2 regions of the Nocardiopsis sp. B62 genome follow, and region 1 is predicted to be linked to the other one. Evidence: riboswitches for the same ligand, from Rfam matches in the RefSeq annotation. Region 1 holds a riboswitch; the other holds the start of a gene.
What was found. Region 1 has a riboswitch for glycine ahead of gcvT (glycine cleavage system aminomethyltransferase GcvT). Riboswitches for the same ligand answer to the same signal wherever they lie in the genome.

Region 1 (5,863 bases):
ACCAGGTTGGTGGTGAGCCAGGTGAGGCCCTCGGCGGTGAAGAAGCCCCTGATCTCCTGGGCTCCGTCCTCGCTGCCGGGCACCACGTAGGTGGCGCCCAGAGCCGACAGGGCCGAGGAGGCGACGGCGACGAGCGCGAAGAGCAGCAGGAAGAGGACGAACGGGTCGGGGATCCTGTTACCGAGGCGCTCGATGTTGTCGAGGGAGCGGGTGAGGAAGCCGGGGCGCGTCTCGACTGCGCCGCCCAGCTTGGGGCGTGGGGTGCTCATGGGTCACCTCCGGGACGAAGGGGTGGCGGGTGGGGCCTGGTCAGTTCGCGGTGCCCGGTCGGGTTCCGGTGGTGTCCTTGTGGACCGCACCGTCCTTGATGACCACGGTGACGTTGTCGGGATCACCGAGCAGGGTGATGTCGGCGAGGGGGTCTCCCGAACAGACGACGACGTCGGCGCGCTTGCCGGGTTCGAGGGTGCCGATCTCCTCGCTCCGCCCGAGGAGCGCGGCGGCGTCGCGGGTCCCTGCGAGCAGGGCACCCATGGGGCTCATGCCGTGCTCCACCAGCAGGGCGAGTTCGCGCAGGTTGCGGCCGTGCGGGCAGATACCCGAGTCGGTGCCGAGGGCCACGCGGACCCCGGCCCGGACGGCGGCGGTGATGTTCTCGCTGAGGTGTTCCTGGAGCCTGAGCTTCTTGGCCACCGCGTAGTCGGCCGACTTCGCGGGGTCGGGCGGGGTGGTGGCGGTGGAGAGGGTGGGCACCAGGAAGGCACCGCCGTCCAGCATGAGCTGGATGCCCCGCTCGTCGATCTCGTAGCCGTGCTCCACGCTGGTGACCCCGGCGGTGAGGGCGTTGCGGATGCTGCGAGCGCTCTGGGCGTGGGCGGCCACGGGGATGTCGTGGCTGGCGGCCTCGCGCACGATCACGGACATCTCCTCGACGTTGAGCCCGTCGTGCCAGGGGGTGTCCTGGGGACTCCACACGCCTCCGCTGGCCATCACCTTGATGACCCCGGCGCCCTTGCGCATGACCTCACGGGTGGCGCGCAGGGCCTCGGCGGGGCCGTCGGTGTTGATCGAGACGGCGCCGTCCGGTCCCAGGATCGCCCCGTAGTCGAAGCCGCAGCAGGTGCGGAAGTCGCCGTGGCCACCGGTCGGGCCGAGGGCCCGGTAGGCGGTGGTGACGCGGGGACCGGGGATGATGCCCTCGTCGACGGCGCGGACCACGGCCTGGTCGAGTCCGGCCAGGTCGCGGACGCTGGTGACCCCGGCGTCGAGGGTGGCCCTCAGGCGCGGGATGGCGGTGAAGTAGCCGTAGTGGGGAGGCTGGTTGATCAGGTCGGCGGGGTTCATGCCGTCGCCGGACATGCTCATGTGCACGTGGGTGTCGACGAATCCCGGCAGGATCGTGCCCCCGGCCGCGTCGACCACCCGGTGCGGCTCGCCGACGTTCGGTGTCTGGTCGGTGGGGCCGATCCAGTCGATCCGGCCGTCGCGCAGGATGAGGGACCGGTGGCGCTGGGGCCCCTCCCCGGTCCCGTCGATCACGGTTCCGTCGCGGACCACGAGGGTCCTGCCAGCCGAGGTCATCGACGCCACCTTTCTCACCGCACCCGGTCCCTGATGCCGCGAGGCGGACACCCGGACGCGACGGTGCGCAATCCAACGGACTCGCGGCTCTGGGCCGCGCTTCTGATCTTGCGGAAACCTACGTGGATCCTCCGGTAACCTGCGGAAATCGCCGGGAACAGCTACGGAGGAGGTGAATTTTGCAGGGATCGAGCATGCCCAACGAGTTCGACCTGTCCCTGATCAACGCGCTCCAGCTGGCCCCCAGGGCCGCCTGGGCCGAGCTCGGGCCGGTCCTGGACGCGGACCCCACCACGCTGGCCCGCCGGTGGAAGCGGTTGGAGGACGAGGGGCTGGCGCGCATAGCCGCGTTCCCCCGCCGCCGCGTGATGGCCCGTCGGTACCTCAGTTACGTGGAGCTGAGCTGCCGCAACGGATCGGTGGAGCGGGTCGCGGCGGCGCTGGCCGAGGACCGCGACACCCTGAGCATCCAGTTCGTGGCCGGGTCCCACCAGCTCATGCTCACCGTGGTGCCGGGAGGAGGGCTGGCGGACTACCTGCTCAACTGGGTGGGTGGCATCCCCGACGTGGTCTCCTACCGGGTGCACGTGGTCACCGAGGTCCCCCGGGAGGCCTACCTGTGGCAGGTCCGCGCCCTTTCACCGGGGCAGCGGCGCCGACTGCGCGCCCTCTCCCCCACGGTGCGCGACCCGGGGGGCAGCGAACGCGTCACCGAGCTGGACCAGAGCATCGTGGACCTGCTGTGCGCGGACGCGCGACTGGGCTACCAGGCCATCGCCGAACGGCTGGACATCGCGCCCACCACGGCCGCGCGCCGGATCAACCGGTTGCTGCGCGACGGCCTCCTCGGGCTGCGCTGCGACATCTCCCGCGCGCACATGGGCTGGCCGAGCGCCGCCACCCTGTGGGGAACGGTGGAACCCGAAGTTCTGGACGGCGTGCCCGACCTGGGGGAACGCATCCCCGAGGTCCGGCTGTGCACGACCATCGCGGGCCCGGAGAACACCCTGTTCATCCTGTGGCTGCGCGACGCCCCCGACCTCACCCGTGTGGAGCGCAGACTGTTGGAGGAGCTGCCGGGACTGCGCATCGCCGACCGCCGGATGACGCTGCGCACGTTCAAGTTCATGGGCGGGGTGACCGACTCCGAACAGCGCTTCGTGCGTTCGGTCCCGATCCAGCTCCGCTCGCCCGAGGACCCCTAGTCGGGCCCGCGGGGTCGCGGGGGACGTGGGGAACGTGGGGGTCTCGGATCGCGGGTCGCGGGTCGCGGGTCGCGGGTCGCGGAACGGACGCGTCAGGCCGCCGGAAGGATGTCCAGGGCGACCAGCAGTTCACGGCCCAGCGACTCGCGCAGCTCCGCGTCCTCCTGGTCCTCGACCTCCAGACGCAGCGCGAACGTGTGCAGTTCGGAGCCACGCTCGACCCAGCCCACCCACCAGCCGGGCACCGGGTCCACGTCCACGCCCAGGCCGGTCCGGCCGAACAGCTGGTGCTCGGGACCCTCCTCGACCAACAGCAGCTCACGCAGGGCTCGCTGGTGCTCGACGTCCACGGGCAGTTCTTCGCGGGCGAGTTCGGCGACGAAGGTGGCCTGCTCCATCGCGGAGATCTCCAGGGGACCCTCCAGCCAGAACCGGTCCATCGCCCCCTCCTCGCCGACGTTCCGGTTGCCGTAGTCGAACCGGTCCACCCAGGTGGACATCCGGTCGAACCCGATCCGGTCGACGACCTCCTGGTGCACCGGGACGTCGGAGGTGGGCAGGGCCTCGCGCAGACTCAGGTCGTCGCCGGCCTCGGGCGAGATCACGTCGTCCACGTCTGACACCTCACCGGTCTGGAGGGCGATCAGCGTGTTCGGCAGCTTGAAGGTGGACGCGGGCACGGCGCGCTCGCCCGCCTCGTCCAGGTTCACCACGACGGCGGACCGGTCACCGGCGTCGAAGAGCACGAAGGTGCCGTCCACCCCGGCCTCGGCGAAGACCGCCTCGAGGTCGTGACGCTCCACGGTCTGCACGTCGCCCAGCTGGACGGGGTTGCCGACCGTGCCCTGCGCGGGCTCCGGCTCGTCCGTCGTCGCGCAGGCCGCCCCGGTGAACAGGATGATGGCACAACCGGCGGCTCCGAGGGCGAAGCGGCCGGTGGCACGCCCGGACCTCCCGGGAGCGTGTTCGGTGTCGGTACGCACTCGTCTCCTCCACAGGCTGTCCGCGGGAACGTCCACCCACAAAGCTAGGGCATGCCCGGTGGTCACACACCCCGCTTGGCCGCCTCCGGCGACCGTGTCGCGAAGGTCGTCCCCAAGCGTCCGGGCATGGGCGTCCCGGTCGTCCACGAGCACCCGGGCAGTCTTGGGCGCCCCAGTTCGCCGCTGCTAGGCTGAGCGTGTTGCTGACCCCGTACGGGAGAGTGTCCGCGTATCCAGCGTGGGCCGCCGAAGGAGCAATCCCTCCCCGAAGACAACCTCTCAGGCACAGCGGACCGTACGGGCGAGACCACTCTGGAAAGCAGGGACACGTTCCCTCGCCGAAGGTGCAAACCACGCCGAGCGCGCGGTGAAGCTCTCAGGCACCCATGACAGAGGGGGAGGATGGCAACGCCTTACGCACGACACCCATCCTCTCGGGAGTGCCCATGTCAGAGTCCGCGACCGCGCCGCGCCTCACCGCGCTGCACAAGACCCACGAAGAGGCCGGGGCGACGCTCGTCGACTTCGCCGGATGGCTGATGCCCCTCCGCTACAGCAGCGAGACCGCGGAGCACACCGCCGTCCGTGAGGCCGCCGGGCTCTTCGACCTCTCCCACATGGGCGAGATCCGGCTGACCGGCCCCCAGGCCGCAGAGGCCCTCGACCACGCGCTGGTCGGCTTCCTGTCCAAGGTCAAGGTGGGCCGCGCCCGCTACACCATGATCACCGCCGAGGACGGCGGCGTCCTGGACGACCTCATCGTCTACCGGCTCGGCGAGCAGGAGTACCTGGTCGTGGCCAACGCGGCCAACGTGCCCGTGGTCGCCTCCACCCTGGCCGAGCGGGCCTCCGGCTTCGACGTCGAGGTCGCCGACGAGTCCGCCGACTACTCGCTCATCGCGATCCAGGGCCCGCGCGCGGTGGAGATCCTCGCCCCTCTCACCGACGCCGACCTGGACGACATCCGCTACTACGCGGGCTACGAGCACACCGTCGCCGGGGTCCCCGTCCTGCTCGCCCGCACCGGCTACACCGGCGAGGACGGGTTCGAGATCTTCGTCCGGCCCGCCGACCGCGCGCCCGAGGTCTGGGCCGCCCTCATGGCCGAGGGCGCACCGCACGGGCTGGTCCCGGCCGGGCTCTCCTCCCGTGACACCCTCCGTATGGAGGCCGGCATGCCGCTCTACGGCCAGGAGCTCAACGCCGGGCTGACCCCCTTCGACGCCGGGCTGGGCCGCGTGGTCAAGCTCGACAAACCCGGTGACTTCGTGGGCCGCGCCGCGCTCGAGGAGGCCTCGCGCACCGCTCGCGAGCGGCGCCTGATCGGCCTCGTGTCCCGTGGCCGCCGCCCTCTCCGCAAGGGCCAGGACGTGCTGCGCGACGGCACGGTCATCGGAGTCACCAGCAGTGGCGCCCCCTCCCCCACCCTGGGCCGCCCCATCGCCATGGCCTACGTGGACGGCGACCTCGACACCGCGACCGGCACGTTCACCGTGGACGTGCGCGGGCGGGGCGAGGAAGTCGACGTGGTCGAGCTGCCGTTCTACAAGCGGCAGTCGTAGGAAGCGGGGCCGCCTCCGGGCGGACCCGAGAACCTGCACGCCCCGCACGGCCGGATCCCCACGAGGGACCGGCACGGACGGGGCGTGGCCAGGCGTAGGCCGGGCCGGGTCGCCGTACGGGCGCACGGCAGACAAATGGAACACCTCCAAGGAGAGTTGAAGTGAGCGTTCCCACGGAGCTGGGTTACACCGCCAAACACGAGTGGATCGCGGTCAGGGACGGGATCGCCACCGTCGGGATCACGGCGTACGCGGCCGAGTCGCTGGGTGACATCGTCTTCGTCGAGACCCCCTCGGTCGGCGACGACGTCACCGCCGGTGAGACCGCGGGCGAGGTGGAGTCCACCAAGTCCGTCAGCGACATCTACTCCCCCGTCACCGGAGAGGTCGTGGAGGTCAACGAGGCGCTCGAGGACGCCCCGGAGACCATCAACTCCGACCCCTTCGAGGGTGGCTGGCTGTTCAGGGTGCGCGTATCCGAGGAGCCCGCGGACCTGCTCTCCGCCGAGGAGTACACCAAGCTGACCGAAGG
Region 2 (5,863 bases), on a different contig from region 1:
GGTGCCCACGTCCGCGATGGCCCTCTCCAGGTGGGTGGCGGCGCGCAGCATCCGCAGCCCGGGGTCGTCACCCACGCTCAGGCCGCGCTCGACCGCGAGGGCGGCGGCATCCGGCCGCCCCCGTTCCAGGAGTCGGCCGGCCAGGTCGCCAGCGGCCTCCACCACGGTGGCAGCGTGCAGTCGGCTGATCGCCGCGTCTGCGGGCGGTAGCTCCAGCGCCGCCTCCCAGTGCTCCTCCGCCTCGTCCTCCTCGCCGCGCAGCTCCGCCTCGCGTGCCAGTCCGTAGCGGGCCACGGCCGTGTAGGCGGGGCCGCCGAGGTCCAGCAGACGGTGCCAGACGCGGACGGCCTCGCCGTGCGCACCCTCCTGTTCCAGCGAGAGCGCCAGGTGGTAGGCGGCGCGAGGGGCGTAACGGGTGTCGCCGGTGGCCAGGGCGCGACGCGCGGCCTCCCTCGAGGCGGCCGGGTCCCCACGCTGGTCCTGCACCACGGCGAGACCGAGCAGCGCCCTGGCCTGGACCCGGGGCGGGGGGTTGGCAGAGACGGCCCGCTGGTAGAGCTTGGCGGCCCGTTTGAGGTGTCCGCTCTCGGCGAGGTCCTGAGCCTGGTCGCACAGGTCCGGGGCGCCCTCCGGAGAGGGCACGGAAGTGCCCTCGGCGTCGTCGGGGTCCGTGGCCCGGGGTGCGGGGTCGGCGGGGTCTGCGGGGCCAGAGCGCGCGGGAGGTCCGGACGTCGTGGTCATTCGTTCCGCTTTCCATGGGGGTGTCGGGCCCGCGCGACGGGGAGCGCGTGCCGCGGGCGTGACCGCGACCGGCCTCGGCGGCGGCTGTGCAAACTCTAACGCGCCCCCTCCCGGCCGTCGCGGGCTCCCGGTGGGGGTGTCGCCCTCGTCGGCGGTTCCCCGCCGCGTCCCGGACCCGCAGGAGACACGCCAAGGGGCGCCCACCCTCTCGGGTGGACGCCCCTGACACGCTCAGGCGGGCACTCGGCTCCGTGCCTTCGTGAACCTCGCGGGCTACAGCTCGAAGGCCTCCGGCGGCGGGCAGGAGCAGACCAGGTTGCGGTCACCGTAGGCCTGGTCGATCCGGCCGACCGGCGGCCAGTACTTGTCCTGGCGCAGCGTCGACAGCGGGTAGACCGCCTCCGCCCGCGTGTAGGCGCGGTTCCACTCGTCGGCGGTGACCGCCTCGGCGGTGTGCGGGGCGCCCCGCAGCGGGTTGTCCTCGACGTCCCACTCACCCTTGACGACGCGGTCGATCTCGCCCCGGATGGAGATCATCGCCTGGACGAACCGCTCCAGCTCGGCGAGGTTCTCGCTCTCCGTGGGCTCCACCATGAGCGTGCCGTTGACCGGGAAGGACATGGTCGGCGCGTGGAAACCGTAGTCCATCAGGCGCTTGGCGACGTCCTCGTTGCTGATGCCGCTGGCCTTCTGGAGGGGCCGGATGTCGATGATGCACTCGTGCGCGACCAACCCGTTGGCACCCGTGTAGAGCACCGGGTAGTACGGCTCCAGGCGCTTGGCCACGTAGTTGGCGGAGAGCACGGCGGTCTCGGTGGCGGCGCGCAGGCCGTCGCCACCCATCATGCGCACGTAGGCCCAGGAGATGGGCAGGATGCCCGCCGAGCCGAAGGGCGCGCCCGAGACCGGGCCGACACCGGTGTGCGGGCCCGCCTCGGGCTGGCCCGGGTGGTTGGGCAGGAAGCCCGCCAGGTGCGAGCGGACCGCGACCGGGCCCACGCCCGGACCGCCGCCGCCGTGCGGGATGCAGAAGGTCTTGTGCAGGTTGAGGTGGCTGACGTCGGCCCCGAACTCGCCCGGCTTAGCCCAGCCGACCAGAGCGTTCAGGTTGGCGCCGTCCACGTAGACCTGACCGCCCCCCTCGTGGACCAGGCGGCACACCTCGGTGATGGTGTCCTCGTACACACCGGCGGTGGAGGGGTAGGTGACCATGATGGCCGCCAGTTCGCCGCCGTGCTTGGCGATCTTGGCGCGCAGGTCGTCGAGGTCGACGTTGCCGTCCTCTGCGCAGGCCACGACGGCCACCCGCATGCCCGCCATGACCGCGCTCGCGGCGTTGGTGCCGTGCGCGGAGCTGGGGATGAGGCAGACGTCGCGGTGCTCGTCGCCGCGCGAGCGGTGGTAGCCGCGGATCGCCAGCAGGCCGGCGAGCTCGCCCTGGGAACCCGCGTTGGGCTGGAGGGAGACGGCGTCGTAGCCGGTGACCTCGGCCAGCCAGCCCTCCAGGTCGCGGATGAGCGACACGCTGCCGGCCGCCTGGTCGAGCGGGGCGAACGGGTGCAGGCCCGCGAACTCCGGCCAGGTGATGGACTCCATCTCGGCGGTCGCGTTGAGCTTCATGGTGCACGAGCCCAGCGGGATCATCGTGCGGTCCAGCGCGAGGTCGCGGTCGGACAGGCGGCGCATGTAGCGCAGCAGGGAGGTCTCGCTGCGGTGGGTGTTGAACACCTGGTGGGTGAGGTAGTCGACGCCGCGCGCGAGACCGGCGGGCAGGTGGTCGGCGTCGCCGTCCACGGTCACCGGGCCGCGTTCGGCGCCCCGGTCGGCCTCCCCGAAGGCGGCCAGGACCTTCTCCAGGTCGGCGACGGTGGTGGTCTCGTCCACGCTGAGGCCGACCGTGGTCTGGTCGACGCCCAGCAGGTTGACCCCGGCCTCCAGGGCACGCTCGACCACTCTGGCGGCGCTGGGCACGCGCACGCGCAGGGTGTCGAAGTAGGCCCCGTGGAGCACCTCGAACCCGCGCCGGGTGAGCGTGTCGGCCAGGGCTGCCGTGCGGGTGTGGACCTGGCGGGCGATCGCGCGCAGTCCGTCGGGGCCGTGGTAGACGGCGTACATCCCGGCCATGATGGCCAGGAGCACCTGCGCGGTGCAGATGTTGCTCGTGGCCTTCTCGCGGCGGATGTGCTGTTCACGGGTCTGGAGGGCCAGACGGTAGGCGGGCTTGCCCGCGTCGTCCACCGAGACGCCGACCAGGCGGCCGGGCAGCTGGCGGCGGAGTTTCTCCCCCACCGACATGTATCCGGCGTGCGGGCCACCGAAGCCGAGCGGGACACCGAAGCGCTGGGTGGAGCCCACCGCGATGTCGGCCCCCAGGTCACCGGGGCTGCGCAGCAGGGTCAGGGCGAGGATGTCGGCGGCCACCACGGCCAGGGCGCCGCGCTCGTGCGCCTCGGCGATGACGGCGCTGGGGTCGCGCACCGCGCCGCTGGAGGCCGGGTACTGGACCAGGACACCGTAGACGTCGCCCTCGGGCAGGCCCCGGGTGAGGTCGGCGACGACGACCTCAATGCCGAGGGGCTCGGCGCGGGTGCGCAGGACCTGGAGGGTCTGCGGGAAGACGTCGGCGTCGACCACGAAGACGTCGCTCTTGACCTTGCTGACGCGGCGGGCCAGGGTCATGGCCTCGGCGGCGGCGGTGGACTCGTCCAGCAGGGACGCGCCCGTGATGGGCAGGCCCGTGAGGTCGGAGACCATGGTCTGGAAGTTGATGAGGGCCTCGAGGCGGCCCTGCGAGATCTCGGGCTGGTAGGGCGTGTACGCCGTGTACCAGGCCGGGTTCTCCATGATGTTGCGAAGGATGACGGGGGGCGTGAGCGTGCCGTAGTAGCCGCGGCCGATCATCGGCGTGGCGAGCCTGTTGCGCGAGGCCAGCTCGCGCAGTTCCGCCAGTGCCTCGGCCTCGCCGATCGCCTCGGGCAGGTCGAGCGTGGCGCTCCGCCCCGGGGAGCTGAGAATGGACGCGGGCACGGCGGCGTTCATGAGCTCGGCGGTGGAGCCGTAGCCGACCGTCTTGAGCATCTCGGCGGTCTCGGCGGGGGCGGGTCCGATGTGGCGGTCCGCGAACACCCGGGCGGGGGCGCCCGGGGTGGGGACGTTCGACGGGTCAGGCACGGAGACCTCCTGGTGACAGGGCCGATCGGGTCGGCGGTGTTCCTCACGGTCTCCCCCTCTGTCACCGGGCACGACCGCGCCCAGGCTTCAGAGCGGCCTCCTCCGCGCGGTCCATGGTGCCTGAGAGGTTACTGGGGAGTATTGCCCCGTCGGCGCCCCGTTGCCGAGGTCTCTCCCGCGCGGTATCAGCGGCCTGCTGACGCTCTGTATGTGTGTACAAGCAGGGCGAATGTCGGTTTTCATCCCCGTTGTGACTACGACCGTACTCGATCCGGGCCCGTGACACCGAGTCAGGGCACACCTTTCACCACGGCCGACTCACCAGTGTCGGCACGGGTTCACCCGGTGCGGCGCTCCCTGCGCCGCAGTGCCAGTTCGTCCACGGCCTGGGGCGCCGCGGCGGGAAGGTCGGCTCTCTCCTCGGCCGGGACCACTCCGAGCGCCTCCTCCAGTTCGCGGGAGACGTTGGCCAGCGCCAGACCGAACATGCCCTGGCCGCGCTGCATGAGATCGACGACCTCCTCGGGCGAGGTGCACTCGTAGACGCTGACGCCGTCGCTCATGAGGGTGATGCGGGACAGGTCGACGGCGGGACGGCCACGCAGGTGGTCCACCGCGGTGCGGATCTGCTGGAGCGATATCCCGGTGTCCAGGAGCCGCTTGGCCACCTTCAGCATCAGGATGTCAGGAAGGCTGTACAGCGGGGCGTTGTGGGCTCCCGTGCGCACGCTGGGCACCACCAGGTCGGTCCTGGCCCAGTAGTCCAGCTGTCGATAGGTGATCCCGGCGGCCGTACACGCCGCTGGACCCCGATACCCGACGTCCGTAGGCAGCGCCATCACGTCCTCTTCGCACAGTAGGCCCTGCTGCCCCGCTAGCCGCAGCGCGGACCGCCTGCCATGGTGATCCCGCTTGCCGCTCGCTACCGCCACGCCGACCTCCGGCTTCTCGTCCCACGGCGGCATCGACAGGGGAGTCCACTCAGGGAACGGGCGCGCCGTGGGTTTCACAGCACTGACGGTAGGACGACCGCAGGGCAGCGTCAACGAAGGCGCGCGGCGCGTCGCCAAGTGTGCACGCCAATGGAGCCGCGGTACCGGACCCCGCCGGGCCGAAACCCGCCGGACCGTTTTCGGCTACGCCCTCCACGACCATTCCGTTCACCTAATCTATCACCAGTGCGACCGACGAACCCGCAGGTCACGGCCGCGAGAAAGGCAGCGGGGCCCGCAAAGGGCGAGCCCCGACCGCCTCAGGCACCACGTTGCCCGAAATCCTCCGGCGAGATGTTGTCCAGAAACTCCCGAAACGCCTCGACCTGGTCCTCCTGCTCGTCCGGGATCGGCATCCCGGCCTCCTCGATCACGTCCTCGTGGGCGTAGATCGGGGTGCCGGTCCTCAGAGCCAGGGCAATGGAGTCCGAGGGCCTGGCACTGACCTCCACACCGTTGCTGAAGACCAGCTCGGCATAGAAGATGCCATCACTCAGGCCGGTGATGTTCACCGTCTCCAGCGCCGTGTCCAGCGCGTCCAGGACGTCGCGGAACAGGTCGTGGGTGAGCGGGCGCGCGGGCGAGACACCCTGCTGGGCGAGCGCGATCGCGGAGGCCTCCACCCCACCGATCCAGATCGGCAGGTAGCGGTCCCCCTCGGATTCCTTGAGCAGGACAATCGGTTGGTTCGAGGGCATCTCAACCCGGACGCCGACGACCTCCATGTGTTTCACAGCGGCTCCGTCCCACGAGTCGTCATGCCGGATGGGCGCTCGTCCCTGCTCCCCGTCGGATCAGGACCCGAGGGCGAAATCGGCACCCTTCGTTACAAAGCTGTCCGGAGGCGGGGGGCCGCAAACCTCATCGGCACACCCGCCCCCGTCGACCGTGGTCAGCGCACCGTCATCGGCGCGGCTTGGTCAGCAGAACCATCCGGAACTTGCCGATCTGGATCTCGT

Region 2: it holds a riboswitch for glycine, as region 1 does, so the genes downstream of both, gcvP (aminomethyl-transferring glycine dehydrogenase) here and gcvT (glycine cleavage system aminomethyltransferase GcvT) in region 1, are expected to answer to the same signal.

Annotation. Positions count from the first base shown of each region.
Region 1 covers NZ_JAGPXK010000033.1:39,346-45,208, reverse strand. Annotated here, with positions in the region: gene KBX21_RS23805 (AbgT family transporter) at 1-269, opposite strand, end outside; gene KBX21_RS23800 (amidohydrolase family protein) at 310-1,581, opposite strand; gene KBX21_RS23795 (Lrp/AsnC family transcriptional regulator) at 1,776-2,786, shown strand; gene KBX21_RS23790 (class D beta-lactamase) at 2,879-3,769, opposite strand; glycine riboswitch at 3,974-4,075, shown strand; gene gcvT (glycine cleavage system aminomethyltransferase GcvT) at 4,216-5,331, shown strand; gene gcvH (glycine cleavage system protein GcvH) at 5,493-5,863, shown strand, end outside.
Region 2 covers NZ_JAGPXK010000004.1:275,410-281,272, forward strand. Annotated here, with positions in the region: gene KBX21_RS06955 (tol-pal system YbgF family protein) at 1-741, opposite strand, end outside; gene gcvP (aminomethyl-transferring glycine dehydrogenase) at 1,015-3,912, opposite strand; glycine riboswitch at 4,010-4,100, opposite strand; gene KBX21_RS06965 (MerR family transcriptional regulator) at 4,251-4,751, opposite strand; gene KBX21_RS06970 (bifunctional nuclease family protein) at 5,165-5,638, opposite strand; gene KBX21_RS06975 (FHA domain-containing protein) at 5,808-5,863, opposite strand, start outside.